3 regions of the Halomonas sp. PGE1 genome follow, and region 1 is predicted to be linked to each of the others. Evidence: riboswitches for the same ligand, from Rfam matches in the RefSeq annotation. Region 1 holds a riboswitch; each other region holds the start of a gene.
The links. Region 1 has a riboswitch for thiamine pyrophosphate ahead of HIR79_RS16560 (sodium:solute symporter family transporter). Riboswitches for the same ligand answer to the same signal wherever they lie in the genome.
Positions count from the first base shown of each region.

Region 2: it holds a riboswitch for thiamine pyrophosphate, as region 1 does, so the genes downstream of both, thiM (hydroxyethylthiazole kinase) here and HIR79_RS16560 (sodium:solute symporter family transporter) in region 1, are expected to answer to the same signal.
Region 3: it holds a riboswitch for thiamine pyrophosphate, as region 1 does, so the genes downstream of both, tenA (thiaminase II) here and HIR79_RS16560 (sodium:solute symporter family transporter) in region 1, are expected to answer to the same signal.

Region 1 covers NZ_CP053032.1:3,531,429-3,541,401, forward strand. Annotated here, with positions in the region: gene HIR79_RS16555 (TenA family protein) at 1-197, opposite strand, end outside; gene HIR79_RS16560 (sodium:solute symporter family transporter) at 194-1,600, opposite strand; TPP riboswitch at 1,590-1,700, opposite strand; gene HIR79_RS16565 (HNH endonuclease) at 1,796-2,551, opposite strand; gene HIR79_RS16570 (peroxidase-related enzyme) at 2,622-3,209, opposite strand; gene HIR79_RS16575 (sensor domain-containing diguanylate cyclase) at 3,320-5,167, opposite strand; gene HIR79_RS16580 (CoA-acylating methylmalonate-semialdehyde dehydrogenase) at 5,300-6,799, opposite strand; gene HIR79_RS16585 (LysR family transcriptional regulator) at 7,019-7,966, shown strand; gene HIR79_RS16590 (sensor domain-containing diguanylate cyclase) at 7,976-9,880, opposite strand.
Region 2 covers NZ_CP053032.1:482,674-492,646, reverse strand. Annotated here, with positions in the region: gene HIR79_RS02380 (lipocalin-like domain-containing protein) at 1-133, shown strand, start outside; gene HIR79_RS02375 (dioxygenase family protein) at 232-969, shown strand; gene gloA (lactoylglutathione lyase) at 1,045-1,578, opposite strand; gene HIR79_RS02365 (DUF6482 family protein) at 1,785-2,129, shown strand; gene HIR79_RS02360 (C40 family peptidase) at 2,194-2,688, shown strand; TPP riboswitch at 2,751-2,853, shown strand; gene thiM (hydroxyethylthiazole kinase) at 2,889-3,710, shown strand; gene thiE (thiamine phosphate synthase) at 3,700-4,317, shown strand; gene mntR (manganese-binding transcriptional regulator MntR) at 4,450-4,926, opposite strand; gene HIR79_RS02340 (metal ABC transporter solute-binding protein, Zn/Mn family) at 5,142-6,011, shown strand; gene HIR79_RS02335 (metal ABC transporter ATP-binding protein) at 5,992-6,792, shown strand; gene HIR79_RS02330 (metal ABC transporter permease) at 6,836-7,714, shown strand; gene HIR79_RS02325 (DMT family transporter) at 7,709-8,584, opposite strand; gene HIR79_RS02320 (D-alanyl-D-alanine carboxypeptidase) at 8,711-9,973, opposite strand, start outside.
Region 3 covers NZ_CP053032.1:1,420,564-1,430,536, forward strand. Annotated here, with positions in the region: gene HIR79_RS06700 (cytochrome b) at 1-62, opposite strand, end outside; gene thiC (phosphomethylpyrimidine synthase ThiC) at 153-2,057, opposite strand; gene tenA (thiaminase II) at 2,134-2,802, opposite strand; TPP riboswitch at 2,889-3,024, opposite strand; gene HIR79_RS06715 (CDP-alcohol phosphatidyltransferase family protein) at 3,067-3,813, opposite strand; gene HIR79_RS06720 (zinc-dependent alcohol dehydrogenase) at 4,030-5,058, shown strand; gene HIR79_RS06725 (6-pyruvoyl trahydropterin synthase family protein) at 5,060-5,458, shown strand; gene HIR79_RS06730 (glycosyltransferase family 4 protein) at 5,491-6,612, shown strand; gene HIR79_RS06735 (class I SAM-dependent methyltransferase) at 6,609-7,532, shown strand; partial or broken gene HIR79_RS18785 (lysylphosphatidylglycerol synthase transmembrane domain-containing protein) at 7,535-8,386, shown strand; gene HIR79_RS06745 (RibD family protein) at 8,518-9,357, opposite strand; gene HIR79_RS06750 (GTP cyclohydrolase II) at 9,443-9,973, shown strand, end outside.

The sequences.
Region 1 (9,973 bases):
GGGTCCACGAAGCCGTAGTCCTGCACCATGTAGGCGGCGAAGTCGGCACCGGAAATCCGCCCCTCGGCCATGGCGTCGAACAGCGGGTGGTTCACGGTGGCGGACCAGTCGGGCTCGCTGATCTCGCGCAGCCAGTCGGTGAGGCGCGGTGCGTCCTGCTGCGCCGCCCAGGCGGTCCAGTCGGCTCGAGTCGTCATCGGGCATCTCCTTGGAGTGTCGGTTGGAATCTCGCCCCCGGGTACCGCCAGGCGATCAGCAGGCTCACCAGCGTGGAGGCGAGCAGCGCCCCCAGGAAGGGCGGAAGCGTCGGAATGCTCTCCGGGAAGGTGGCCGCCAGCACCCCGGCGGAGAGGCTGCCCAGGGTGATCGAGCCCGGCAGCACCGCGCCGAGCAGTCCGGCCACGCCGCCCGCCACGGCGGCGAGCGGCGACATGCGACGCCACAGGCCCAGCAGCACCGGCACCACGATGGCGGCACACAGCAGGTCGGCGATCAGGAACAGCCGCAGCACCGAGAAGCCCTGCAGCGCCACCCACACCACCGGCAGCATCAGCGCCACCGTGACCAGGCGCGCCGCCCGCACCGAGAGCCCGCGCCGGCCGGAGCTGGCCACCGCCATGGAGGCGATGGCGTTCTGCAGGGTATCGACGCTGGAGGCCACCAGGGTCACCGCCAGCACCAGGGCCGGCAGCGCCAGCCAGGCCGGCGCGGCGGAGAGCAGCGCGAAGAAGGGAATCGGCGGCTCGCCGAGCGGCAGCGCATGCATGGCCGCCACGATGCCGAGCCCGCCGATAGCCATCACCACCAGCAGGCTGCTGGCCCCGCCCAGCAGGGCCCCACGGGCCAGGGCGCGGTCATCCTCGGCGGCCCACACCCGCTGCCAGTAGCCCTGATGGAAGAGGTTGGCCGCGGTGACAGCGATCACCAGGGTGAGCGCCACCGAGAGCGCGCTGCTCGTGGGAATGGAGGGCATCACGGCTTCGGCCGGCATGGGCGGCAGCCACCACCAGGCCACGCCGCCCACCAGCACCAGCAGGGCCAGCAGCAGCCAGGCCTGCCAGCGGTCGGTGGCGAGGCTCGCCCGCAGCCCGCCCAGGGTGGTGTAGACCAGGGTGACCACCGCCACCCCGAGGATCACCAGCGCCGGCGGCACGTCGGAGAGCAGCGCGGCGATGGCGCCGATGGCGGTGAGCTCGGCGGCCAGGAAGATCGCCATGTAGGCCACCGAGACGAAGGAGACCCAGCGCCGCACCCCGGCGCCGTAGCAGGACTCCGCGAACTCGCCGATGCTGCGCCCCTGCGGCAGGTGGCGACGGATCGCCGGGCCGTAGAGCCCCAGCACGATAAAGGGCAGCGACGAGCCGATGGCGTAGCCGGCCAGCGCCACCGGCCCCACGAAGGCGCCGATCTCCGGCGGCGCGAAGAGGATCCAGGCCCCCATGCTGGAGGCCAGGAACGACAGGCCGATGGCCTGGGCGCCCTGGGAGTTGCGGGCGGTGACGTAGTCATCGAGCAGGCCATCGGCCCGGCGGGCCCGCAGGCCCAGGAAAGCAAAGCACAGAAGCGCCGCGCCGAGCACGGCAGACGTCAGGTAAGGCATGTCGCGCTTCCTCCGCCGGTATGAACCGGATCAGGTTCCAGGGTCGGCGCTTGGCCCTCTCAGCCCCCGCGGATGCGGCGGGACTCCCCTGGCGACAAGTGAATGAATTGTGTGGGCCCGCCGCTGTCGGCGACACGACGGGCCGGAGGCATCATAGCGAGGCCATGGGCCGGCGGCCAGGGGTCGCCGGGGGTATCAGCGTCGGAAGCACTCCCGGAAGTGCCAGGCGAGATAGTCTCGGTTCGGAAAGGCGCGAGGGCTCAGGATCAAGGGCTGGCCCTCGAGGTCATGGAGCTGCGCCTTGAGCCGGCCGTTGGGGGCCGCGCCGGTCAGCTCAGGAGAGATGCGAATGCGGTCCCGGTCGTCGATGGCCAGCAGTCCCTTATCGAAGGCGCGGTCATGGAGCGCGTTGAGGCAGAGCCCATTAGCGGGATCGAGGCGAGACTCTGGGCGCGCCTGCCAAGGCACGATATGGCTCGCAATCAGTAGATCCTCGTGACGAAGCCCGGTAATCACGCATCGCGTGTCGTAGCGCACCATCACGGCCTTGCGGAATAGCGACTGCCCAATACGCCGTCGCTGCAGGGCATAGGCCTCGCTGCCGGTGTAATCCTCATCTGCCTCGGCACTATCGCCACAGGGATCGAGCTCTACCCAGGCCGACTCACTCTCGGCGGCGACACTCTTCGGGTCGGCGATAAAGCGCTCCCACAGCAGGCGATCCTGGCGTGAGGCACCCGACAGCCCCTTTTTGCCCAGCGCCCGTACCTCTGGGTCGAGGCTCGCGTAGTTGGAGAGCTTCATGGCCACCGAGCTGGCAGAGCGGCCCATCTGCTCGGCCAGGTGAATGACCTCGGGCCGCTCGCGATGCAACTGACCGAAGCTCAGGCGGCAGTAGAGCGCCAGCGCCTGCAGTCGGTCTTGGTCGCTCCATGCCTTACGCTCTGCCACTGAACATGCCTCGCATCATTCCCCTTTTCATCTTCGAGCGTACCGGCAGCCCTTCTGGATGCCAACGACGTTACTTCTCCCTCGGCACCCGGCCCATCAGGTAGAACTCCTCGTTGGGCGGGGTGCCAGCGAGGGTGACCAGGCGGTTGGACATGCCGAAGAAGGCGGCGATGGCGCCGATGTCCCAGATGTCGTCCTGGGTGAAGCCGACCTCCAGCAGGCGGGTCTGCCACTCGTCGGTGAGCTCGCCGACCTCCAGGCCGCTGTGCATGGCGAAGTCGAGCATCACCCGGTGGCGCTCGCTGAGGCCAGCGACGCGTTGATTGATGGCGACCTGGTCGGCCAGCAGCGGGTCCTTGCTGTAGATGCGCACCAGAGCACCGTGGGCCACCACGCAGTAGAGGCACCGGTTGCGGGCGCTGGTGGCCACCACGATCATCTCCTTCTCCGCCTTGGTGAGGGTGTCGGCCTCCCTCTCCATCAGGGCGTCGTGGTAGGCGAAGAAGGCGCGGAACTCGGCCGGGCGGTGGGCCAGCATCAGGAAGACGTTGGGGATGAAGCCGGCCTTCTCCTGCACCGCCAGCATGGCGTCGCGGATGTCCTCGGGAAGGTCCTGGATCGACTCGGGGATGGGAAAGCGGCTGATGGGCGCGGTCATGATGGCTCCTGGCGTTGTGGTTGTTGTTGGAAACCTCCAGTTAACGTCAGCGTCAAGTGACTGTCCATGCGGACGATCGTCGCAAGCGCCACGAGCGCCACGAGCGCCGCTCACGTCTCGCCGAGGATGGCCCGGGTCACCACCCGGTTGCGATTGCGGTCCTTGGCCTGGTACATCGCCTCGTCGGCCTCCCGGTAGAGCCGTTCGGCATCCGGCACCCTCTGGAAGTCATTGCAGCAGACCAGCCCGAAGGAGGCGGTGACCACTCCGCCCTCTGCCTGCACGTGGGGAATGGCGAGGTCCTCCAACGACTGACGGAAGGCCTCCATGACATGCCGGCCCTGGTCCAGAGTATCGACCTCCAGCAGCAGGCCGAACTCCTCGCCGCCCAGGCGGAACAGACGGTCGCCAGCGCGGCGGAAATGTTGCTGCAGCAGCGCGGAGACACGCCTGAGCACCTCGTCACCGGCCTGATGGCCGTAGGTGTCGTTGTAGGCCTTGAAGGCATCGATATCCATCACGGCGAAGAGCAGCGCCCGGCCGCTGCGGCGACGCTGCAGGAGCTCCGCATCAACGAGCTCATGGAACTGGCGGCGGTTGAGCAGCCCGGTCAAGGGGTCGGTGCGGGCCATGGCGGCGAGCCGCTGGTTGGCGGCTTCGAGCTCACGGGTGCGCTCATCCACCTCGGCCTCCAGCCGCTGGTTGTGCGAGCGCTGCAGCTCATGGGTGGCCCGCTCGGCGGCGAGCTTCTCGTTCTTGAGCAGGTTGATCTTGTAGGCCAGCCCGAAGGCCAGCAGCAGGAACTCGATGCCCGAGCCCGCCTGCACGGCGTACTCGGTGAAGACGTTATAGGGCAGCACCCCGGCCACGCGCAGGAAGTAGAGCGCGATCCCCACCAGCAGCACACACCAGGCCACAAGGAAGATCTGTGCCAGGCGGTCGCCCAGCCAGCTGCGCCACACGGCCACGGAGAGCATCAACAGGGAGAGCAGGATGGCGGCGGGGATCATGACGCGGAACACCGGAGCGTAGTGCCCCTGCAGCGCCGGCAGCGCACTCGCCAGGCACAGGCCCGCCACCCCGTGCAGCCCCCATGACAGTCGCGGCGCGTGCCGGCGCAGGTTGAGGTAGCTGCTGCTGAAACTGGCCAGGGTGACGGCGAAGAGCCCGATGGTCAGCGGCAGCATCTGGTTGTTGAAGGTCGGCCAGTTCGGCCACCAGTACTGGTAGGCAAAGCCCCGCGCCGCGAACATCAGCACGAAGAAGGTGCCGAGGTAGACCACATAATGCAGCAGGCTGCGCTCCCGGATAGCCAGGAACAGCAGCAGATTGAAGATCATCAGCGCCAGCAGAGCGCCGAAGTAGAGGCTGAAGGCCATCAGTTCGCGCTGGGCCTTCTGCAGGAAACTGGCGTCGCTCAGCAGGTAGAGCGGCGTGGCATCGAAGAGGCCATCGTGGGTATCCAACCGCAGGATCACGCGGCGCGTCTCGCCGGGCGGCAGCACGATGGGCAGCACGAAGGTGCGGTGGGCCACCGGGCGCGTGTCGAAGGCACGCCGGTTGCCGGTCTGCCATTCGGCGACCACCTCCCCCGCCTCGTCGACCACCCAGGCGTCCAGATAGTCATGCAGCGGCATGGCCAGCTCCAGCAGGCGTCTCAACGGCGCCTCGCTGGCGTTGACGAGCTCCACCTGCAGCCACCAGGCAGAGTCGGAGAAGCTGAAGTTGAGGGTCTCCTGCTCTGAGGACCGCCAGGGCAGGTCGTCATCCCGGGAGAGCAGGTCGTCGATGGTGAACTCGCGATCGACATCCTCCAGCAGCTGCACCTGCGGGCCCAGGTTGAGCCCATCGAAAGGGTCGGCAACATCGAGCGCGGCCCGGGCCGGCGAGGCCAGCAGGCAGGCAAGCAGCAGCCAGGCGGCCAGGGCCGACGGCAGGCGGGGAAATGGGCGAGTCACGAGAGCTCCGGTATCGTATCCGTACGATGCCTGCACTCTAGCAGTTCTGCCTGACCATCCGGTCGAAGGCCATCAACGCACAGGGCCCCGCCTCTCTCGAGGCGGGGCCCTGTCGTTACCGAGCGGAGGTGATCAGCTCAGCGAGATGGTGCTGTTGATGCCGCTGGAGACGTTCTCCGGCTCGTACCAGCGGGCGGTGACGGTCTTGGTCTGGGTCCAGAAGGCGATCGCCTGCTTGCCGTTGGGGCCCAGGTCGCCCAGCTTGGAGGCCCGGGAGCCGGTGAAGCTGAAGTAGGCGACCGGCACCGGGATCGGCACGTTGATGCCGATCTGGCCCACGTCGATGTCGGTCTCGAAGCGGCGCGCCACCCAGCCGGAGTTGGTGAAGATGGAGGTGCCGTTGCCGTTGGGGTTGGCGTTGATGAACTCGATCGCCTCGTCCAGGGTGTCGACGGTCACCACGCAAAGCACCGGGCCGAAGATCTCCTCGCGGTAGATGCTCATCTCCGGGGTCACGTCGGCGAACAGGGTCGGGCCGACGAAGTTGCCGTTCGGGTAGCCCTCGACCTGGTAGCCGCGGCCGTCCACCAGCAGCTTCGCGCCCTCCTTCTCGCCGGCAGTGATCAGCCGCTCGACGCGCTCCTTGGCCTGGGGAGAGACCAGCGGGCCGAGGTCGGCGTCGGTCTGGGTGCCGGGGCCCACCTTCATGCTGCGGGTGCCCTCGACGATATCCTCCAGCCACTCGCGGGCCTCGCCCACCAGCACCACCACGGAGTTGGCCATGCAGCGCTGGCCGGCGGCGCCATAGGCGGAGCCGAGCAGGTTGTTGATGGCCTGGCTGCGGTTGGCATCGGGCATGATCACGCAGTGGTTCTTGGCGCCCATCATCGACTGCATGCGCTTGCCGGCAGCGGCGGCGCGGTTGTAGAGCAGCGAGCCCACGTGGGTGGAGCCGATGAAGGAGAGCGCCTTGATGTCGGCATGGTCGGCGATCTGGTTGGCGACGTCCGGGCCGCCGTGGACCACGTTGAGTACGCCGGCCGGGATGCCTGCCTCGTGGGCCAGCTCGACCAGGCGCATGGTGGAGCTCGGGTCCTGCTCGGAGGGCTTGAGCACGAAGGTGTTACCGGTGGCGATGGCCAGCGGGAACATGAAGCAGGGCAGCATGATCGGGAAGTTGAAGGCAGTGATGCCGGCGCCCACGCCCAGCGGCTGGTGCATGGTGTAGACGTCCACCTCGCTTGCCGCGTTCTCGGCCAGCTCGCCCAGCTGCAGGCTGGTGATCGAGCAGGCGTGCTCCACCACCTCCAGGCCGCGGCCCACTTCGCCCACGGCGTCGGGCAGGGTCTTGCCGTGCTCCTCGGTGATCAGCGCGGCCAGCTCGTCGGTGTGCTCGCGGATCAGCGCCTGCAGCTTGAGCATGATGCGCATGCGCTTGCCCAGGGGCACCTTGCGCCAGGTCTTGAAGGCCTCCTTGGCGCTGGCCACGGCGCGCTCCACCTCCTCCGCGGTGCAGAACGGCACCCGGGCGACCACCTCCTGGGTGGCCGGGTTGACCACGTCGCGCCACTCCTGGCTCTGGGACTGGACGGGCTGGCCGTCGATGATCATGGGGATTTCGCGGACTGACATGGGGCGTGCTCCTCTCTGTGCTGTCGCTGCCCGGGGGATCGGCTTGTTGTTGACGTTGCCGTGGATCACCCTGGCATTAGACTTTGTGTGTATAAAAACACGGAAGGTGATAGAAACGAGTCTATCCAGAGGTCGGATGGTGTGACAACGGGCACTCGGGCACATTGTTTGTGCATTCATGCACAAGCAAACCCGACTCCCATCTTCGGCGAGGCCCCCATGCTCGACTGGCAGGATATCCAGATCTTTCTCGAGGTGGCCCGCAGCCAGCGGCTCACCGATGCCGCCCGCCGCCTGGGGCTCGACCACTCTACCCTGTCGCGGCGCACCCGGCGCTTCGAGCAGAAGCTCAACACCCAGCTCTTCGAGCGCAGCACCCACGGCTACCACCTCACCGAGGCGGGCCAGCAGCTGCTCGCCCACGCCGAGGAGATGGCCCGCCACGCCTTCGAGGCCGGCGAGAGCCTCACCGACAAGAACCACCAGATCAGCGGCCAGATCCGCCTGGGGGTGACCGAGGGCTTCGGCACCTGGGTGATCGCTCCGCTGCTCTCGGCCTTCTGCAGCCGCCACCCCGGGGTGACCCTGGACCTGCTCGCCCTGCCCCGGGTGGTCAACCTGAGCCGCCACGAGGCGGATCTCGCCATCACCGTGGAGCGCCCGGTGAGCCCGGGGCTGGTGATCTCGCGGCTGTGCGACTATCGCCTGCGGCTCTACGGCAGCGAGGGGTACCTCGAGCGCCACGGCGCGCCCGGGCGCCTCGCCGAGCTGGGGGAGCACCGGCTGGTCGGTTACGTGGACGATCTGATCTTCAGCGAGCAGCTCAGCTATCTGGAGCCGCTGCTCGACCCCGCGGTGGTCGGCCATCCCGGGCCGCACTTCGCCATGCGCAGCACCAGCGTGACCACCCAGCACGCCGCCTGCCTGCACGGGGCGGGCCTGGCCGTGCTGCCCTGCTTCATGGCGGAAAGCAGCGGGCCACTGGTCAGGGTGCTGGCAGACGAGGTGGCGATCGACCGCCAGTTCTGGATCACCGCCCGCCAGGAGCAGCGCCGCCTGGCCCGGGTACGCCTGCTGTGGGACTTCCTGCGCGAGGCGTTGGAGGCCAACCGCGACTTCCTGATGGGCGAGGCCCGCGAGCTCGAGATACCGACCGCCGTGGGCTGAGGCCGCAGATCAGGCCTCCTCGGCGTGCACCACTACACCGTTGCGCCCCTGGCGCTTGGAGGCGTAGCTGGCGGCGTCGGCGCGCGCCAGCACCGTCTCGATGGCATCATCGCCCTCCTGGAACACGGTCAGGCCGATGCTGGCGGTCACGAAGTACTCTCGGCCCTCGTGGCTGACGCTCACCTGGCTCACCACCTTCCTGACGGTTTCGGCAATGGTCCTGGCCTGGCTCAGGGTGCAGCTCGGCAGCAGCAGGCCGAACTCGTCGCCTCCCTGGCGCGCCAGGTGATCGCTGCGGCGCACCTCCCAGGCCACCACCTGGGCCACGCGCCGCAGCAGTTCGTCGCCGAGGGCATGGCCACCGTTGTCGTTAACGGACTTGAAGTGGTCCAGATCGAAGAGGATCAGGGCCGAGGGCGCACCGGTCTTGGTGAAGTCGGCCAGCGCCTCCTCGAGGCGGCGCTCAAAGCCGCGGCGGTTGAGCAGGCCGGTCAGCGGGTCGTGCTCCGCCTCCCAGCGCCGCAGGGCCTCCTCGTGGCGGCGTTCGGTGATGTCCTTGACCACCCCGACGATGCCGAGCGGCGCCTCGCCGCCCCCCACCGGGCTGGCGTGCACTTCCAGCCACAGCAGCTCGCCGCGGGCGTCATGCATGCGCAGCTGCCGCAGGAAGTCGTCCCGCCGGGCCAGGGCATGCTGCCAGAGGTCCAGGGCCCCCTCGCGGTCGTCCTCATGGACACGCTCGAGCACGGCTGCGGTGGTGGTGTCCGGCGCGAGCCCCAGCATGGCCACCAGGGCGGGGTTGAGGTAGGTGATCTCGCCCTCGAGATTGGCCACGAACATGCCGGTCGGGGTCGAGCCCAGCACGGCATTCAGGAAGGCCTCGCGCTCCCGCAGCCGATGCAGCGCCTCGCTTCTCTCCTGCTCCAGACGATTGAAGGTCGCCGAGACCTGGCGCAGCTCCTGCAGGTCGGTGGAGAGCAACAGGCGCTGACGCTTGCCGGCGCTCACCTCGCCGATCTGGCCCTCAAGGCGGTGCAGCGGCGCGAGCTGACGACCCACCCACCAGCGGGTCAGCGCCAACAGCAGCAGTGCGGCCACCAGCCAGGTCCACCATAGCTGCTTCAGGAAGGCCTGCAGCGGGGCCAGCACCGAACGGCCAGGCATCATCATGGCCACCACCCAGTCGGCATCCCACACCTGGCGGTAGGCCACCAGCAGGGTATCGCCCTGGAGCTCGTGGCGGGTCTCCCCCTGCCAGCCATCCAGCGCCAGCTGAAAGTCCGGTGGATCGAGCCGGCTCAGATCATCGACCGCCCCCGCCAGGCCACCCGGCACGAAGAGGGGCTCTCCCTCGGCGGTGAAGATCGCCACGTGCCCCTGGTGCTCGAAGGAGAGCGAGGCGATGCTGCGGAAGAACTGACCATGGGCCAGGTTGAGCATGCCGCCCACCACTCCGGCGAACTCGCCCTCGCCCGTGAAGCGGGGCACCAGCATCAGCACCAGTGGCTCCCCGCTGGCACGCCCGACGAAGGGCCGGCTCACGTAGGGCCAGGGCGAGTGGCGCAGCATCTGGAAGTACTCGGTATGGGCGGTCTCGAGCCCCACGCGGCCCGGGACCTCGGGCAGGTCGGCGACCACACGACCCTCGGCGTCGCTCACCATGACGCCCTCGAAGTGGGCCAGCAGGCTGCGGTTCGCCCGGAGCTGTTCGACGGCCGGCTCACCGCTCTCGTCGCCCAGTTGACCGGCGAGATGCTTGAGCGCCGCGAAGCGCTGATCAAGACGATCCTGCAGGCCCCGGCTGAGCATCTCGGCCTGGTAGCCCAGGTGGGCATGGTTGGCGTCGCGGGCCAGGGTCTGGCCCATGCCCCAGGCCACGGCCAACAGCAGGGCGATGATGACCAGCCAGGTCACCACCAGCCCTGCAAGAAGGCGGCCCTGCAGCGTCTGCAGTGGCCGCCAGAAACCCCATTTCACCAACCCTTTTCGCAACCTTCCCTCGGCGCT
Region 2 (9,973 bases), 860 kb from region 1:
GATCGTCGAGGCGCCCCACGCCGAGCGCTGGATGGCCACCACGGTGCCCTACTGGGAGGGAGAGGTCGTCGCCCGCGACCATGCCACGGGGGCGCCTCTCGGCCTCGGCTACCTCGAGATGACGGGCTATTGAGATGACGGGCTATTGACAGGCGATTCTTTCATAAGCCTGCTATCGATACTTCCGACCCGAGCCGCTATCCTGAAGGCATCCCTCTCCTGGAGCGCCCCATGCTGCCCAGCCTCTTCATCTCCCACGGCTCCCCCATGCTGGCCCTGACCCGGACGCCAGCCCATGACTTCCTGCGCGGGCTCGGCCAGCGGCTGCAGCCGAAGGCGGTGGTGGTGGTCTCGGCCCACTGGGCCAGCCGCCAGCTGCTGGTAAGCACCAGCGCCCACCCCGAGACGATCCACGACTTCGGCGGCTTCCCCCGGGAGCTCTTCGAGTGCCAGTACCCTGCCCCCGGCGAGCCCGAGCTGGCGCTGCGCCTGGCCCGGGAGCTCAACGCCGTCCCCACCGAGCGCGGCCTTGACCACGGCGCCTGGGTGCCGCTGTCGCTGATGTTCCCGCAGGCGGAGGTGCCGGTGGTGTCGCTGTCGCTGCCGGTGCAGTGGTCCAACGCCGAGCTGGCGGCCCTGGGCGAGCGGCTCGCCGCGCTGCGGAACGAGAACATCCTGGTGATCGGCTCCGGCAGCCTGACCCACAACCTTTACGAGATGCAGGCCCGCGACGCCGCCATGCCGGCCTGGGTGGGCGAGTTCGCCGACTGGGTCGAGGCGCGGCTCGCCGAGGACGATCGCGAGGCCCTGCTGGCCTGGGAGTCCGCCCCGAAGGCCCGCGAGAACCACCCCACGCCGGAGCACTTCCAGCCCCTGCTGGTGGCCATGGGCGCCGGGGGCCAGGCCGAGCGCCTGCACCACAGCGTCGAGCACGGCGTGCTGGCCATGGACGTCTACGCCTTCGGCTGAGGCAAGCGCCGGCCCTGAAACGCACGAAGGCGCCGCCCCTGAGGGGGGGCGCCTTCGCATCAGGCAGTGCCCGGGTCAGTCGCCCAGGGCGGCCAGCCGGTCGGCCTGGACCACCTCGATCCAGTAGCCGTCTACGTCCTTCACGAACACCACGTTCTTCATCTTGCCCTGGTCTGCGCGCTTCACGAACTCCACGGCGTTGGCGTCGAACCAGGCCTCGGCGGCCTCGAGATCCGGCACGCTGAAGCAGATATGGCCGAAGCCCTGGGGCTCGGCATTGCCGTCATGGTAGGCGAAGTCGGCCTGGTTCTCGGTGCCCCAGTTGTGGGTCAGCTCCAGCAGCCCCTGCTGGCTGAAGGTCCAGACGGTGCGTTCGCCGGTCGCCTCGGGCACCGCCTCGTCCTCCTCCAGCCGGGCCAGGAAGTAGAGCGAGAACTGCATCTCCTCGAAGTCGAGGCGGCGCAGCACCCGCATGCCGAACACCCGAGTGTAGAAGGCCAGTGCCTTCTCGGGATCCTTCACCCGCAGCATGGTGTGATTGAGGCGAAAGCCTGCGCTATCGGCGGTGGGGGTCTGGACGCCGGGGTGTTGCTCACCCTTGAAGCTCATGGGCGACTCCTGTCTGCCATGGGGAAACCGTCCTCTGAGCATGGGGACAGCAGCAGAAAATTTCCAGCCCCGGCGGCGACAATCTTGTACAACACCTTTCTTTACTAAAACACGAAGCCGTGATGGCGAAACAATCGCAGCAAAAGCCCCCAAATAACTCTACATTGATTATACAAGACCGCAACCGGCAACCCCTGGAGATTCCCATGTCTGCCCATGCCTATCAGCTGAGTGACCATATCACCCTCAAGGAGCTGGCCCGCGCCCTCTCCCAAGGCTTCTCGCCCATCGTCGAGGTGGAGTCCATGGACGGCATCTACACGGTGCGCCTTCACCATGGCACCGGCGTCTCGGAGCTCTCGGATGCCAGCGGGCGTACCCTGACCTTCCTGGGCACCGGCGAGATTCGCGACAAGCTCGGCGAGCTCGGCCTGACCCACGGCGTACTGACCTGGTCCGACCAGTGCGGCGACGAGATGATCGGCGTGCCGGGCCATGCGATGACGCCGGACGAGATGCTCGCCAACGGTACCCGCATCGCCTTTCGCTGAAGCTTTCCGAGCCGGGCGGCAGGCGCTAATGTAGAGGCATGTCCGTCTCTGCGGAGCTCCCCGCATGCCCACCCTGCCCCGTCCGGCCGCCTGGCGACTCTCCGCGACCCTTGCGCTGCTCCTGCTGCTGGCCGGCTGCGCCGGCCGGGAGCTGGCCGTGCATGACCCGGCTCCCGCAGAGGGGCTCTCCATCGAGCGGGCGCTGATCCTGGCCGCCGCCCAGAACGCCTTGGGCACCCCCTATCGCTTCGGCGGCAACTCCCCCGCGGGGCTCGACTGCTCGGGGCTGGTGGAGCTGGCCTACCGCGCCGCCGGCATCCCGGTGCCGCGCACCGCCGACGACCAGTTCCGCGCCCTGCCCGCCGCCCCCAGGGCACGCCCCGGGGACCTGCTTTTCTTCGATATCGCCGGGCGCGGCAAGGCGAGCCACGTGGGGATCTACCGCGGCGACGGCCAGATGATCCACGCCCCGGGCCGAGGCCGCCAGGTGGAGACGGCGCCGGTGGAGATCGCCTACTGGCAGGAGCGCTTCCTGGGCGCCGCCGCCGTGGCGCCCTGAGCCCCTCACCTCAGCCCCCTTGCCTGGCCCCTCCAGCCGCGTATGATCGAACACCAGCATCATCACCACGACAGGGGCGCCGCGCAGCAGCAGCTGCGCGGCTGAGAGGCACCCTTGGAACCTGAACCGGATCATGCCGGCGTAGGGAGTCGTGCAGCCCAGCGCTCGCCTGCCTGCACCTCCCGCGCCCGGGAGGCCCCATGCGCACCCCCCTTTCCTCCTCGCTGGATATTGCGGCCCACCTGGCCAGGGTGCGCGAGCGCGCCCCGCTGATCCACAACATCACCAACCTGGTGGCCATGAACACCATGGCCAACGTGCTGCTGGCCATCGGCGCCTCGCCGGCCATGGTCCACGCCCGGGAGGAGGCCGCGGAGTTCACCGCCCTCGCCGACGCCCTGACGGTCAATATCGGCACCCTCTCGCCCCACTGGGTGGACGCCATGGACGAGGCCGCGGAAGCGGCTCGTCTGACCGGCAGGCCCTGGGTGCTGGACCCGGTAGCGGTGGGTGCCACCGCCTACCGGCGCGAGACCGGCGCGCGCCTGCTGGAGCGCCTGCCCACGGTGATCCGCGGCAACGCCTCGGAGATCATCGCCCTGGAGGCCCGCGGGGCTGGCGGGCGCGGCGTGGACAGCAGCGACCCGGCCGAGGCCGCCGAACAGGCCGCCGTGCGGCTGGCTCGGCGCATCGGCTGCGTGGTGGCGGTGACAGGCGAGGTGGATCTTGTCACCGACGGCCGCCGCCTGGCCCGGGTGCGTGGCGGCCACCCGCTGATGCCGAGGGTCACCACCCTGGGCTGCTCGCTCACCGGGGTGGTGGCCGCCTTCCTGGTCGGCGCCGAGCATCCCTTCGAGGCCAGCGTGGCGGCGCTGGCCTGCTACGCCGCGGCCGGGGAGCTCGCCGGCGAGAGTGCCCGGGGGCCGGGCAGCTTCGCCGTAGCCTTCCTAGACGCCCTGCACGCCCTGGATGGCGAGACCCTGAGGGACCGACTGCGACTGGAGATGACCGATGAAACTTGACCTATCCCTGTACCTCGTCACCGATCCCGGCCTGTGCGCCGAGCGCGGCCTGGTGGAGACCGTGGTGGCCGCGGTGCGCGGCGGCGTGACCGTGGTCCAGCTGCGCGACAAGCACGCCAGCGACGGCGAGATGATCGACCAGGCACGCCGGCTGAAGGCGGCCCTGGCCGGCAGCGGCGTGCCGCTGATCATCAACGACCGCCTGGCGGTGGCCGTGGAGAGCGGCGCCGACGGACTGCATATCGGCCAGGGCGACGGCGAGGTGGCGGCCGCCCGCGCGGCGCTGGGCGAGCGGGCGCTGCTCGGCCTCTCGGTGCAGACGCTGGAGCAGATGGCACGGGTGGACGCCGAGCGGCTTGACTACCTGGGGCTGGGGCCTGTTTTCGCGACCCCGAGCAAACACGACCACGCCGAGCCGCTGGGCTTCGACGGGCTTGCCCGGCTGGCAACGGCAAGCCCCCTGCCGGCGGTGGCCATCGGCGGGCTCAAGGCCGAACACGCCGCGGCGGTCCGCCAGGCCGGCGCCCAGGGCCTGGCGGTGATCTCGGCGATCTGCGGCCGCCCCGACCCGGAGGCCGCGGCGCGAGCAATCCGCGGCGGCCGATAACCACAGGCGCGGTGCCGGGGTAACCCAGGGCACTCGAGGCCGAGGCGCCGGGGCGGTCGGAAGGGAGCGGGGGGGGGGCGGCCGGAAGGGAGCGGGGACGGCCGTAACGAGGGGACAGGCGAAACGTCCGGATCAGGCGTCGCGGTGCGCCTCGGTAAAGCGCTGCATGATGTCCAGAGTCTCCTGGCTGACGTGGTGCTCCATGCCCTCTGCGTCGATCCGCGCCGTTTGATCACTGACCCCCAGCGCTCGTAGAAAGCGCAGCAGGATGGCATGCCGGCGACGCGACATTTCCGCCATTGCCTCGCCGCTCTCGGTCAGAAAAAGGGAACGGTAGGGCTGGCTAGAGACCAGTCCGTGGGCCTTGAGGCGCGTCACCATCTTGGAAACCGTGGCCTGACTGACACCCATGCGCGCCGCGATATCCGTGGCGCGGGCCTCCCCCTGATGCTTCAGCAGATCGCCGATGAGCTCCACATAATCCTCGAGAAGCTCGGTTTCGTGGGCGTTGCGTACGGCCGCATACTGCCGCGCGTGCTCTTCGCAAGGCGGCAGGGCATCCGCCTTGCTCAGGCGATCCGGCATCACATCGGCTGGGGTATCGTTCATCGCGCCAATATAGCCAATGTCTACCTGGCGCAGCAACTGAGCGCCGATAGGAATTTCCAATTACCCTACAAGTTAGCCTTGGCTAAGATATGGGTGTTACGCTCGCCGCTGAAACGCCCCGACCAGCAGCGGGACATCACCCTGATTCGGAGACCAAGACGATGCCGATTCGCCCGCGCCCGATGCTCATCGCAGCCTGTGCCCTCAGCCTTTCGATGACGACGCAAGCCGACGAGTCCCCGCTCAGGGTGGTCACCACCTTTTCCATCCTCGGCGACCTGGTACAGCAGGTGGCCGGGGGCGACGCCCGGGTAGACACTCTGACCCCCGTGGGGGCGGAGGTGCACGAGTGGGAACTGATCCCCAGCAACTTCATCGCCCTGGAGGAGGCCGACCTGGTGTTCTTCAATGGCTACAGCCTGGAGCAGTGGATTGGCCAGGTGCGTGCCACGGTTGGGAGCGACGTACCGGTCGTCGCCCTGGCCGAGGAGAGCGGCTATGCCACCCGGCCCATCGTGACCGGCGATTATGCCGGCGACGCCGATCCCCACCTGTGGATGGACCCGCGCGCCGCCGCCGAATACGTGCGCGTCATTGCCGAGACGCTTGCCGAGGCACGCCCCGAGGCGGCAGAGGACTTCAGTGCACGCGGCGATGCCCTGAGCCAGTCGCTGCATGAGCTGCACGCCGAGCTGCTCGAGAGCATGGCGGCCATCCCCGATGACCGGCGCCTGCTGATCACCAGCGAGGCCGCCTTCATCTATTTCGCCGAAGCGTTTGGCTTCGAGCACGACGGCATCTGGGGCACCAACTCCGAGGATGAGGGCACGCCCAGTCAGATCATGCGTATCGTGGACCTCATCGAGGAACGTCGCCCTGCGGCCATCTTCTGGGAGAGCACCATATCCGATCGCCATGTACGCAGTGTGGCCGGCGAGACCGAGGTCGACATCGCCGGCCCCTTGTTCGTCGACTCGCTCAGCGAGCCGGACGGCGAGGCGCCCGACTATGCCAGCATGCTGCGCCACAACGCCCGCCTGCTTACCGAAACGCTGGGAGAGTCCAATGGTGAGTCCGGCCACTGATGGCATCCCTGCCCTCGAGATCAAGGGGCTCTACGCCGCCTACGGCCAGGAGCCGGTGCTCGAGAATATCTCGCTGTCGCTGCCCCGGGGCCAGTGGACCGCCATCGTGGGGCCCAACGGCGGGGGCAAGTCCAGCCTGCTAAGCGTGGTAGTAGGCAGCCTCTCGCCCTTGCGCGGCGAGCTCAGGATCCTGGGCCAACCCTCGCTGGCCCAGCGCCAGGCCGGCTGCATTGCCTACATGGCCCAGCAGGAGCGCATGGAGTGGGACTTTCCCATCTCGGTGCGCGACACCGTGATGACCGGCCGCTTCGGGCTGATGCGTCAAGACCCGCTATGGCGGCGCCTGCTGCCCAGGCACTGGGCCAATCCCGAGCATCGGCTGGCCGTCGAGGAGGCCCTGGAGGCCGTCGACATGACCGAGCTGTCCGCTCGGCCCATCGGCGCACTGTCGGGTGGGCAAAAGAAACGCGTGATGCTGGCCCGCGCCCTGGCCCAGCGAGCGCCCATTCTGCTGCTGGATGAGCCCCTGGCCGGGATCGACCCGCCCAGCGAGGCGCTGATCATGGCCGCCCTCCAGCGCCAGCGCCGCGCCGGCACCACCATCATCATGGTGACGCATGACCTGGCAGGCGCTCGTCGCCATGCCGATCAGGTGCTGCTGATCAACCGCACCGTGGTAGGCATGGGAGCACCGGAGGAGATGCTCAAGGACAGCATGCTCGCCCGGCTGGCGGTCGGTGCCACCCGCATGCCTGCCGGAGAGGCCCCCGTTGCCGCTTGACGACCTCGCCACGAGCCTTATCGAAGCCCTCACGGCGGCACTGATGCTGGCGGTGGGCCTGCTGCCCGACAGCCTGGCCGCCCCCTTCGAGTACCGCTTCATGCAGCGGGCCCTGCTCACCTCGGTGCTGGTGGGAGCCACCTGCGGGCTGCTCTCCTGCTTCGTGGTGCTCAAGCGCTGGTCGCTGCTGGGGGATGCCATTTCCCATGCGGTACTGCCGGGCGTCGCGATCGCCTATCTGCTGGGCTGGCCCTTCTTCGTCGGCGCCTTCGTGACCGGCGCTCTGACGTCGCTTGGCATCGGCGCCATCGAGCGCCACACCCGCATCAAGTCGGATGCTGCCATGGGCCTGATGTTCACCGCCGCCTTCGCCCTGGGCATCGTGATCATCAGCAAGATCACCACCAGCACGCATCTCATGCACATCCTCTTCGGCAACGTGCTGGGCGTGCAGGCCCAGGCGTTGATGCTGACCCTGCTGGCCAGCCTGGTGGCCGTGCTGACGATCTGGCTGGCCTATCGGCCGCTGCTGCTCTACACCTTCGACCCACAGCAGGCCCAGGCACTGGGCTTCAACGTCAGCGCCATCCACTACGGCCTGATCATGCTGCTGACCCTGACCATCGTGGCCAGCCTGGAGACCGTGGGCATCATCCTGGTGGTGGCCATGCTGGTCACCCCAGGCGCCACGGCCCACCTTCTGACCGACCGCTTCGGTACCATGCTGGCGATCTCCGTCGGCGTCGGCATCGTGTCGGCGGTCGCCGGCCTGGTGCTGTCGGTGCGGCTAGACGTGGCCTCAGGGGGGGCCATCGTGCTGGTGGCCTCGGGGCTCTTCCTGGTGGCCCTGCTCGCCGCGCCCCGTCACGGGCTGATCGCCCGCCGCTGGCGGCGATGGCGCTTCAACCGCCCGACCTCATGAGGTCGGACGCCGCTTGAGGGTCGTGCGTCCCTCGCGGTAGGCGATGGCCAGGCCGCTGCCGATGATCAGGGCGCTGCCGACGAAGACCCAGAGGTCCGGCATCTCGCCCCAGAACCACCACCCCAGCAGCACCGCCCAGAGCATGGCGCTGTAGTCGAAGGGCGCGGCGATGGCCGCCGGCGCATGGCGGAAGGCCAGGGTGATGAAGGCGGTGGCCCCCACCCCGAACAGCCCCGACCCCAGGAAGGCAAGCCAGTGCCAGGGATGGGGCGTCTGCCACACCCAGGGCAGCGCCAGGCCGGTGATCACGAAGGGCACCAGGGTCATGTAGAAGACCATGGCCCAGAGGTGCTCGCGCCCACCCCAGCGGCGCGCGGTGATCATCATCAGCGCATAGAAGAGCGCCGCCCCGATCAGCACCAGCGAGCCGGGATGGAAGGCCCCGCCCCCCGGGCGCACCACGATCAGCACCCCCACGAAGCCCACCAGAGAGGCGACCAGTACCGGCCCCTCGATGCGCTCGCCGAGCAGCGGCACCGAGAGCAGGGTGACGAACAGCGGCGCCACGAAAGCGATGGCGGTGGCCTCGGCCAGCGGCAGCAGGGTCAGCCCCAGCACGAAGCAGACCATGGTGCCGGTGTAGATCAGCCCGCGCAGCAGGTGCACCCTGGGCCGGCGCGTGCGCAGCTTGATCAGGCCGCCACCGAAGTGGGCCAGCAGCGCGATCAGGGGCAGCGAGACCAGGGTACGAAAGAAGATGATCTGCAGCGGCGAGTGCACCTCGCCGAGCCACTTGGCGATGGCGTCACCGATGGCCAGGCAGAGCACGCCCAGGCACATGAAGCCGATTCCCTTGAATGACGATGACATGCTCCCTCCCTGCGCGACGCAACCGCGGACCCAAAGCGACCACCCCGCCGACCAGAGGGCGGCGGGGTGGTGGTCCCGTGAGGCTAGCGACTCTGCCGGCAGGCGGCAAGGCCGTGCGGGGTCGGGTCAGAGGCCGGCGTTGATCACCATGCAGTCGATGCCCTCGCGCGCCAGGTTGCGGCAGGCGCGATAGGCCTGGTTCTCGTCGAGGTTGACCAGCCGGGCGCGGAAGATGGCCTGGGAGCCGCTCACCTCGTCGATATCCACCCGGGCATTGAAGAGCTCCTGGCTCAGGCGGTCGGCGGCGCGGCTGGCGTGCTGGCGGGCGTTGTCGGGATTGGAGAAGGCCCCGACCTGTACCCCCCAGCTGGCGCTTGCGCCCACCGGCTCGAGCCGGTGCAGGGTCTCGGCGCGCGGCGCCTCGGGCGCCTCGCTGCGGGCGATCAGGTCGCGAATGGGGTCGTTGGCCGAGCCCTGGGCGGTCTGCGGCAGCGAGGGCTGGACCGTGGGCAGCGGCTCCGGCGCCTGCAGGCTGGCCAGCTGGCGCTCGAGCTCCGGCGAGGGGCCGGCCGGCGTCACCGGAGCGGCCGCCGGCAGGCCATCGCCACTCATCCGGTCGCCGGAAAAGTCCGCCTGGGCCACCCAGTCGCCGCGCCCGAAGAGCGAGGCACGCACGAAGCCGCGATCGAGCAGGTCGGCCATGTGGGTATCCCGGGAGGCCGCGGTGAAGCCGCCCATCACCACCGAGACCAGGCGGCGGTTGTCGCGCACCGCCGAGGTGGCCACGTTGAAGCCGGAGGCGCGGATGAAGCCGGTCTTCAGGCCGTCGGCCCCCGCGTAGTTGCGCACCAGGCGGTTGTGGCTGTTGTGGGTGGTGCCACGGTAGGTGAAGCTCTGCCGCGAGAAGTAGTGGTAGTACTGCGGGAAGTCCTGCATCAGGCGGATGGAGAGGGTCGCCATGTCCCGGGCCGTGGTGGTCTGGCCGTTGTCGGGCAGGCCCGAGGCGTTGCGGAACACGGTGTTGGGCATCCCGAGCTCCCGCGCCCTGGCGGTCATCATCTGACCGAACTGGCGCTCGCTGCCGCCCAGCGCCTCGGCCACCACCACGGCCACGTCATTGGCCGAGCGCACGACCAGCGCCAGGATCGCCTCCTCCACGGTGATGGTGGAGCCCCGCTTGAGCCACAGCTTGGAGGCCGGCATCGCCTCGGCCTGGGCCGAGACCGGCAGCGGCTGGTTGAGCCGCATGGTGCCCTTCTCCAGCTCCTCGAAGAGCAGGTAGAGCGTCATCATCTTGGTCAGCGAGGCCGGATAGCGCGTGGCATCGGCATTCGCCGCGTGCAGCACCTCGCCGCTCTCGACGTCCACCACGATGGCGGCGTAGCGCGG
Region 3 (9,973 bases), 1.8 Mb from region 1:
CAGTGCAGCACGCGGTGAGGGTAGGCGTAGCGGTCCGTCTCTGACAATTCCAACTCAGACATGGGGCGTCTCCCGGAATCGAGGTGGGGCACCGCTACAGCCTAGCCAAACTCAGCGTTGAGTGCGCTGCATGCGCCTGGCTTACACCACCTTCACACCTCCTGGTAGAGCTCACTGCCCTTCTGGCGGAACTTCTCCGCCTGTTCCTCCATGCCCTTCATCACCGCTTCCTGATCGCCATCGAGGCCGTTATCCCGAGCATAGTCTCGCACCTCCTGGCTGATCTTCATGGAGCAGAACTTCGGCCCGCACATGGAGCAGAAGTGGGCCACCTTGGCGGAGTCCTTGGGCAGGGTCTCGTCGTGGTACTCCCGGGCGGTGTCCGGGTCCAGCCCGAGGTTGAACTGGTCCTCCCAGCGGAACTCGAAGCGCGCCTTGGAGAGGGCGTTGTCGCGGCGCTGGGCGGCCGGGTGGCCCTTGGCGAGGTCCGCCGCATGGGCGGCGATCTTGTAGGTGATGATGCCGGTCTTGACGTCGTCCTTGTTGGGCAGGCCGAGGTGCTCCTTGGGCGTGACGTAGCAGAGCATGGCGCAGCCGAACCAGCCGATCATGGCCGCGCCGATACCGGAGGTGATGTGGTCGTAGCCCGGGGCGATGTCGGTGACCAGCGGGCCCAGGGTGTAGAAGGGCGCCTCGTCGCAGTACTCGAGCTGCTTGTCCATGTTCTCCTTCACGAGATGCATGGGCACGTGGCCGGGGCCTTCGATCATCACCTGGACGTCGTGCTTCCAGGCGATCCTGGTCAGCTCGCCCAGGGTCTTGAGCTCGGCCATCTGCGCCTCGTCGTTGGCGTCGGCCACCGAGCCGGGGCGCAGGCCGTCGCCCAGGGAGAAGGCCACGTCGTAACGCTTGCAGATCTCGCAGATCTCCTCGAAGTGCTCGTAGAGGAAGCTCTCACGGTGATGGTAGAGGCACCACTTGGCCATGATCGAGCCGCCCCGGGAGACGATGCCGGTGACCCGCTTGGCGGTGAGCGGCACGTAGCGCAGCAGCACGCCGGCGTGGATGGTGAAGTAGTCCACCCCCTGCTCGGCCTGCTCGATCAGGGTGTCGCGGAATACCTCCCAGGTGAGGTTCTCGGCCACGCCGTTGACCTTCTCCAGCGCCTGATAGATCGGCACGGTGCCGATGGGCACCGGCGAGTTGCGCAGGATCCACTCGCGGGTCTCATGGATGTTCTGCCCGGTTGAGAGGTCCATGATGGTGTCCGCGCCCCAGCGGATGCCCCAGGTCATCTTGTCTACCTCCTCCTCGATGGAGGAGGTCACCGCGGAGTTGCCGAGGTTGCCGTTGATCTTCACCAGGAAGTTGCGGCCGATGATCATCGGCTCCGATTCCGGATGGTTGATGTTGCAGGGAATGATCGCCCGGCCGGCAGCGACTTCTGCGCGCACGAACTCCGGGGTGATCTCCTCGGGCAGCCGGGCGCCGAAGCCCTGGCCCGGGTGCTGGTGGCCCAGGATGCGCTCCACCTCTTCGGTGCCTGAGTACTTCGCAGAGAGCGCCTGCCGCCTCTGGTTTTCCCGGATGGCGATGAACTCCATCTCCGGGGTAATGATGCCCTGGCGGGCGTAGTGCAGCTGGGTAACGTTCTTCCCTTCCTTCGCGCGCCGCGGCGTGCGGGTCAGGTCGAAGCGCAGCTGGGCGAGCGTCGGGTCGTTGGCGCGGCGCTTACCGTACTCGCTGGTGGGGCCGTCGAGCTGTTCCGTATCGCCGCGTGCCTCGATCCAGGCGCGGCGCAGCTCGGGCAGGCCGCGGCGCAGGTCGATCTCGGCATTCGGATCGGTATACGGGCCGGAAGTGTCGTAGACCAGCAGCGGCGGATTCTCCTCGTCGGCGCCGGAGGTCTTTGTCGGCGAGAGCGAGATCTCGCGGAAGGGCACGCGGATATCGGGGCGTGAGCCTTCCACATAGACCTTGCGCGAGCCGGGCAGGGGCTGGATGGCGGCCTCGTCGACCTTGGCGGTTTCGGCGAGGAAGTGGGCGGTCTTGCTCATGGCGTGAATCCTTGTCGTGGCTGTTGTTGTCGGGGGGAGTGGCCTTGGGTGTCAGGGGTGTGGTGGGGCGGCGGCGCTAGAGGGCGCGGTCCAGCCCCATCTGCCAGAAATCGATCTCGAGCCGGGTGGCGTCGCGGAACACCTGGGTGAGCTCGGCGAAGCGCGCCGGGGTGACGTCGGTCAGGCGGGCGTCGAGCCAGGCCTCCTCGGCGCGGCGGGCGGCCTGGAACTCCTCGCTCTCGTACATGGCGATCCAGGCGTCATAGGGGTTGGCATCGCCGCGGACCGTTTCGGCGCGGGCGTTGATCCAGTCGGCGATCTCGCCGTAGCCCACCAGGCAGGGGGCCAGGGCCACGTGCAGGTCGAGCAGGTCGCCGCGGTTGCCGGTATCCAGCACGTAGCGGGTATAGGCCATGGTGGCGCGGGCCTCGGGCAGCTCGGCCAGGGACGCTTCGGAGATGCCCCACTCGCGGCAGTAGCCCACGTGCAGCCCCAGCTCCAGGTCGACGATGGCCTTGAGCCCCTCATGGGCCTGACGCAGGTCGTCCAGGGTGCGGCTCTTGTAGGCGGCCAGGGCGTAGGCCCGGGCAAAGTGGATCAGAAACAGGTAGTCCTGCTTCAGGTAGTGGCGAAAGGCGCCCTCCTCGAGGGTGCCCTCGGCGAGACCGCGCACGAAGTCGTGTTCGATATAGGCGCGCCAGTCGTCCTGGCAGGCGGCGGTGAGGTCGCTGAAGCGGTAGCCCATCTTGCCTCCGATTGTCGGGTGACGATCCGGAGTGCGGGCGAGGGAGGGAGTGGGGCCTGGGGGGCGCGCTACACGGGGGTAGCCGGGGGAGGCCGCCGCTTGATTCCTACGCCGGTACTAACCGGATCAGGTTCAACGGGCCCCGCCGTGACGACCGCGCCGGTGTGGCGCACTGTCGTATAGCGATCTCAGCCGGTTCCACCGGCACCCCGTCAAGCGAAGGCCCACTCTAGCAGGCCCGGGGGCATTTGCCAGCCCCGAGGCTTATCGATGGTGGTAGAGCCAGCGCACGTCCACGGCGAAGGAGAGGGTGAGCCCCGCCAGGGCGGTGGCGGCCAGCCAGGTGGCGATCAGGCCGGGCGTGGCCGGCAGCAGAGCCAGCATCAGCGCCGCCACCTGCCACACGCAGACCGCCTTGCGGCGCAGGCTGTCCGGCAGCTCGCCGGCGAGCCAGGGCCAGCGCCAGCTCGCCGCCACGAAGGCGTAGCGCATGGCGCCAATGGCCAGCACCCAGGGGCCGACGCGCTCCAGCAGCAGCAGCGCCAGGCAGAGCATCAGGATGAAGAAGGCGTCGAGCTCCATGTCGAAGCGGGCCCCCACGGCGCTGGCGCTGCCGGTGCGTCGAGCCACCCAGCCATCCACGCCGTCCAGGGCCAGGGCGACCAGCGCCAGGGCGAAGAGCCACTCTCCGTGGGTGGCCAGCAGGGCCGGGTCGGCCAGGGTGCCGGCCAGCAGGGCCACCAGCACGCCTCGCGCCAGGGTGACCCGGTTGGCCGCGCCCAGCCCGCCCTGGCGCATGGGGCGGCGGCGCAGGGCGCGCCACAGCAGGGCCGCCATCCCCAGGTAGGTGGCGATGGCCAGCGGCGCTACCCATGACCCCACCAGCCCCAGCGAGGCCAGAAGCCCGAGCAGGGTGAGACCGCCCAGCGCCAGCTCCATGGCCAGGCGCCAAGGCCGCGTCGCCTCGGCGGGCCCTTGCGCAGGCGGGTGGGATGAGAGAGGAGAGGGCATCCGGGCTCCCTGATGGTTGTCGATCGCCGCTGTCGATGGCCGTTGTCGACGGCCATGGTGGCGAGGCATAGCCGCTATGCTGAACGCGATGGGCTCATGACCACCACACTAGCAGTCGGCACCGCCCTGGGCCGCCGGCAGCGATAAAATTGTTCATTTGCATGTTACTGTACCATTATTGTAGAAGTATTCGCCCGCCTCACCGCTGGAGCCGCCATGTCCGTCGACACCGCCACCGCCTTCTGGACCCTGGCCCCGGGTCACGGTGAACTGCGCGCGGAGCCGTTGCCCGCCGCCGGCGAGGGGGAGGTCCGGGTGAGGGCGCTGTTCGGCGGCATCAGCCGCGGCACCGAGGCGCTGGTCTTTCAGGGGCGGGTGCCCGAGAGCGAGCGGCAGCGCATGCGCGCCCCCTTCCAGGTCGGCGACTTCCCCTGGCCGGTGAAGTACGGCTATGTCAGCGTCGGGGTGGTCGAGGCAGGCCCCGCGGCGCTGCTGGGCCGGGAGGTGTTCTGCCTGCATCCCCACCAGGACCGCTACGTGGTGCCGGCCGCCGCCGTCACGCCGCTGCCGGCGGGTCTGCCCGCCGCCCGGGCGGTGCTCGCCGCCAACATGGAGACCGCGCTCAACGGCTGCTGGGACGCCGAGCCGCGCCTGGGCGACCGCATCGCGGTGATCGGTGCCGGCGTGGTGGGCGCCCTGGTGGCCTGGCTCTGCGCGGCGATTCCCGGCACCCGGGTATGTCTGGTGGACGTCTCGCCGGGGCGGGCCGAGCTCGCCCGCGCCCTGGGCGTCGATTTCTGCCTGGCCGGCGAGGCGCCGGGGGACAACGACCTGGTGATCCACGCCAGCGGCAACCCCGAGGGGCTGCGCCAGGCGCTGGCGCTGGCCGGCGATGAGGCGCGGGTGGTGGAGATGAGCTGGTACGGCGATCGCGAGGCGAGCCTGCCGCTGGGGGAGGCCTTCCATTCCCGGCGGCTCAAGCTGATCGGCAGCCAGGTGGGCCGCCTGCCCGCCGAGCGCATGCCGCGCTGGGGCCACGCCCGGCGCCTGGCGCTGGCGCTCGAGCTGCTGCGCGACCCTCGCCTCGACGCCCTGATCAGCGGCGAGAGCGATTTCTCCGAGCTGCCCGCCCTGATGCCTCGCCTGGCCGCCGGGGCCGGCGAGGTGCTCTGCCACCGGCTGCGCTATGCCTCGCCCGACCGATTCGACGCCGACGGATCCGAATCCGACCGACTGGAGCCCTGACATGTACCGACTCACCGTTCGCGACCACGTGATGATCGCCCACAGCTTTCGCGGCGAGGTCTTCGGGCCCGCCCAGCGGACCCACGGCGCCACCTACGTGGTGGACGTCACCTTCCAGCGCCGCGAGCTCGACGACCATGACCTGGTGGTGGACATCGGCCTGGCCAGCGAGGCGCTCAAGGCGGTGCTCGCCGAGTTCAACTTCCAGAACCTCGATGAACTGACGGAGTTCCAGGGCCGCAACACCACCACCGAGTTCATGGCCCGGGTGATCTTCGAGCGCCTGGCCACGGCGATCCAGCTGGGGCGGCTGGGGGAGGGCGCCGGCGGGCTCGAGGCGATGACCGTGACCCTCCACGAATCCCATATCGCCTGGGCCAGCTTCGAGGGCCCCCTGTGATGGCGAGCGCCACTCTGGCCCGGCCCGTGACGATGCCCGTCACGATGATCGTGGCCGGCGATCCCGGCCAGCTCACCGGTGGCTATCTCTATGACGCCCGCATCGCCGAAGCGCTCAGGGCCCGGGGCTGCCGCGTCGAGGTGGTGGGGCTCGAGGGGCGCTTTCCCGTGCCGGACGACCTGGCCCGGCGCAGCATGACCCGGGCGCTCGCGGCGCTGCCCGACGGTGCCCGGGTGGTCATCGACGGCCTCGCCATGGGCGGGCTTCCCGAGGTGATCGCCCGCCATGCGGATCGCCTGGCGATCATCGCCCTGGTCCACCATCCGCTGGCCGACGAGACCGGCCTGGACGAGGCGACCCGCCGCTCGCTGCTCGACAGCGAGACCCGCGCCCTGGCCCTGGCGCGTCGGGTGATCGTTACCAGCCGCTTCACCGCCCGGGGCCTTGGGCGTTTTGGCGTGGCGCCCGAGCGGCTCCGCGTGGTCGAGCCTGGCGTCGAGCCGGTGCCGCTGGCGGCCAGCGCCCTGGACCTCGAATCCCCCGGCCCCCGGCGCCTGCTCTGCGTGGCGACCCTGGTCCCGCGCAAGGGCCACGATGTCCTGCTCAAGGCGCTGGCCGGCCTCGGGGAACGCGACTGGACCCTGACGGCCATCGGCAGCGCCGAGCGCGATTCCGCTCATGCCGCCCGGCTTTACGAGGCCACTCGCCGATACGGCCTCGAGGGGCGCATCGACTGGGCCGGGGAGCGCAGCACCGCCGAGCTGGCCGCCGCCTACCACCGGGCGGAGCTCTTCGTGCTGCCCTCGCGCTACGAGGGCTACGGCATGGTGGTCACCGAGGCGCTCTCCCGCGGCCTGTCGGTGCTCACCACCACCGGCGGTGCCCTGGTCGACACCCTGCCACCGGGGGCCGGCCTGGCCGTGCCTCCGGATGATGCCGACGCCCTGGGTGCGGCCCTGGCCGCCTGGCTCGATGACGCCGCGCTGCGTTGCCGGCTGCGCCGCGGCGCCCGGGAGGCCCGCGGCCACCTGGGCGACTGGCAGCAGGCCGGCGACCGCTTCCTGGCGGCCCTGGAGGACGCTGCGGCTCCCACTCCCGCACCCACCCCCGACCCAACCGACGCCGGCCAGGCGCCCGAGGAGAGCCCGCCATGACGCTACCCGCCCCCGCCCGGTCCGACGCCGAGGCCACCCGCCCAGGCGAGCGCTTCAGCGCCGACTGGCTCTCCCGCCGCGAGGCGCTCGACGCCCGCTCGCGCAGCCGCTGCCTGACGGGCCTGGCCGCCGACTGGCTCGCCGGCCGGCCCGGAGCACACGACGGCGCGCATGGCATCCTCGATCTGGGATGCGGCAGCGGCAGCAACCTGCGCTTCCTCGCGCCGCGGCTGCCGGGGCCCCAGCGCTGGCGCCTGGTGGACCACGACCCGTCGCTGCTGGCGCTGGCCCGACGTCATGGCGCCACCCTGCGCGACCCCACCGGTGGCCGGCTGACCGTCGAGGCCAGCTGCCGCGACCTGGCGCCGGTGGAGGATGGCCTGCTCGAGGGCGGCGACCTGGTGGTGGCCTCGGCGCTCTTCGACTTGGTATCGCGCCCCTGGACCGAGGCGCTGGTGGCGGCCGCGGCCGTGCGCGGCCAGGCGCTGCTCTTCACGCTGAGCGTGGATGGCGACTGGGCCTTCCTGGATGCCGCTGGAGAGCGAATCGAGGATGAGGAGGACATAGCGGTACGGGCGCTCTTCCAGGCCCACCAGCGCCGCGACAAGGGGCTTGGCCCGGCGTTGGGCGGCGACGCCCCCGGCGTGCTGGCGGCGGCCATGACCGCGGCCGGCTACCGGGTGGAGAGCGCGGCCACCCCCTGGCACCTGGCCGCTGGGGAGGAGGCGCAGTGGCCCCTGGCCGAGCCGCTGGTACGGGGCTGGCATGACGCCGCCCTGGCCCAGGCCCCGGAAGAGCAGGCGCGTCTCGCTCGCTGGTGCGAGCGGCGGCTGGCCGGCCTCGCCGCCGGCGAGCTGGGGCTGGTCGTGGGGCATCGCGACCTGCTGGCGCTGCCGCCGCTGTCGGCCAGGGGCGCCTGAGCATGGCCCTTGCCCAACGAGCAGCCCGGCGAGCGCGACAACCCGCACGCCAGGGCCTGCTGCGCCCGCTGGTGGGGGTGGTACTGCTGGTCGGTCTCGTCGGGTGGCTGCAGCCGGGGGCGATCCTCGCCGAGGTGCAGCGGCTCTCGCCGGGCTGGGCCCTGCTGGCCCTGGCGCTGACCCTGCCGCCCCTCTTGCTGAGCGCCTGGCGCTGGCGGCTCACGGCTCGCCTGCTGGGGCTCTCGCTGGGGTTCCGCCGGGCTCTGCGGGAGTACTACCTGGCGCTCTTCCTCAACCAGGTGCTGCCGGGCGGGGTGGCCGGCGATGCCGCCCGGGCCTGGCGCCACTCCCGCGACAGCGGGCAGCGCGGCGGCGCCTGGCGGGCGGTGATCATCGAGCGCGCCTCCGGCCAGCTCGCCATGGCGCTGCTGACCCTGGCCGTGCTGGCCGCCTCGCCGCTCTGGCATGAGCTGCTGGGCCGCGCCTTCAGGAGTGCGGCCGCGTCGACCTGGCTGCCGGCCGGGGGCGCCGCCCTGCTGCTGATGGTTCTGGTGGTCTGGCAGCTGGCCAGGCGCCCGCCGGCGGCCCTGGTGGGCCTCGGCGGTGATCTCAGGCGCAGCCTGCTGGCGGCCTCGGTGTGGCCCAGGCAGCTCGCCGGGTCGCTGTTGGTGGTGGTGAGCTACGCCCTGGTGTTCGTCTGTGTCGCCCGGGCGATCGGCGTCCAGCTGCCGCTTGCCACCCTGCTGGCGCTGGTGCCGCCGGTGCTGCTGGCGATGCTGATCCCGATCACGCTCGCCGGCTGGGGGGTGCGCGAGGGAGCCGCCGCCCTGGTGTGGGGGCTTGCAGGGCTGCCGCCGGCCCAGGGGGTGGCGATCTCCATGGCCTACGGAATCATCGTGCTGCTGGCGAGTCTGCCCGGCGGCCTGGTGCTGCTGCATCGGGCGCTTCGCGTCGTGCCGGGGCACACCGGCAGCGAGCCGATGGCTCAGGGGGCCGGGGCGTCGAGCACGAGATCGAAGAGGGTGTCGTCACCGCAGCGGAAGGTCCGCGACGCGGGGCGGCGCGCCTCGTGGAGGGTGGCGATGGGCGTCATGACCAGCCCCGGTCGGCCGGAGCCGATCAGCAGCGGGGCCACCAGCAGGTGCAGGCGATGGAGCACGCCGGCCTCGAGGAAGCGCGACACCGTGATGCCTCCGCCTTCGATCAGCACCCTGGCGAGGCCCCGCTCGGCCAGGACGTCGAGCACCGCCCGCGGGGCGAAGCCGCCCTCGACCAGCGGCAGCGCCAGACGCTCCACATGCGCCCCCGACGGGCCTTCCGGAGGCGCCCCCTCGCCGTGCAGGTGCAGGGTCGGCGCCACGGGGTCGCGCAGCAGGCGGCGGTCCGGCGTTACCCGGCCGCGGGGGTCGAGGATCACCCGCACCGGGTGGGGCCCGGTCACATGGCGCACCGTGAGCAGGGGATCGTCCTCGCTGGCGGTGCCGGCGCCGACCACCACGGCGTCCACCAGGGCGCGCAGCCGGTGCAGGTGCACCAGGCTCTGCGGGCCGTTGACGTAGTGGGAGTGGCCGCTCTCGGTGGCGATGCGCCCGTCCAGGCTCTGCCCGAGCTGGGCGATGGCCAGCCGGCCGGGCCGGGCGGCCAGCGGGGCCAGGCAGTCGAGCAGTTCGCGGGCCTCTGGCGCGACGGGGCGCGCGGCCTGCCAGCCGGCCGCCGAGAGGCGCAGGTCGGATGCCTGCGCGGGCGGCTCGCGGTCGGGGTGAGCGGCATGCACGAGGGCCTGCCAGGCCTCCTCCAGGGAGAGCGTCGAATCGGTGGCGCCCATGGGGCCTCCTGCCGGGGAGCTGACCACCATCATGCGCAGATCTTGGGCGCGACGCCAAGCGCATCGAAACCACCAGGAGAGAGCGATGCATCAGGTTGAACGGGCCATCTTCGATTTACGACGGGGGCTGCCGGTGCTGCTGGTGGCCGGTGAGTCCAGGGTGCTGGTCCAGGCCCTCGAGGGGGCCGCCGAGGCGGCCGTCGCGCGGCTGGGCGAGCTTGCCGGCACTTCCCCGGCGCTGGTGCTCAGCCGGCATCGTCTGGCGACCCTCGGCGCGGGGAAGGGCGGCACGGCGGCGCGGCTGCCGCTGCCGGCCGGGCGGGTGCGTCGGCGCCTCGAGTGCCTGGCCTACGGGGCCACGCCGGCGGCGAGCCTCGGCGAGGCGGGGCTGGACGAGTGCCGTTCGGCCCTGGAGGCAGCGGAGCCGGCCGATCTGGCGGCCCTGGCGTTGATGCGCCGGGCGCTGCTGATCCCCTCGGCCCTGGTGGCGCGGGTCGCCGAATCCCAGAGCAAGGCGGTGAAAGCGGCGGTGGCCGACGGCACCCTGCTGACGGTGAAGGCCGAGCAGGCGGCGCGCTGCCTGGACGGGGCCGGCGGGCTGCTGCGCCGGGTCAGC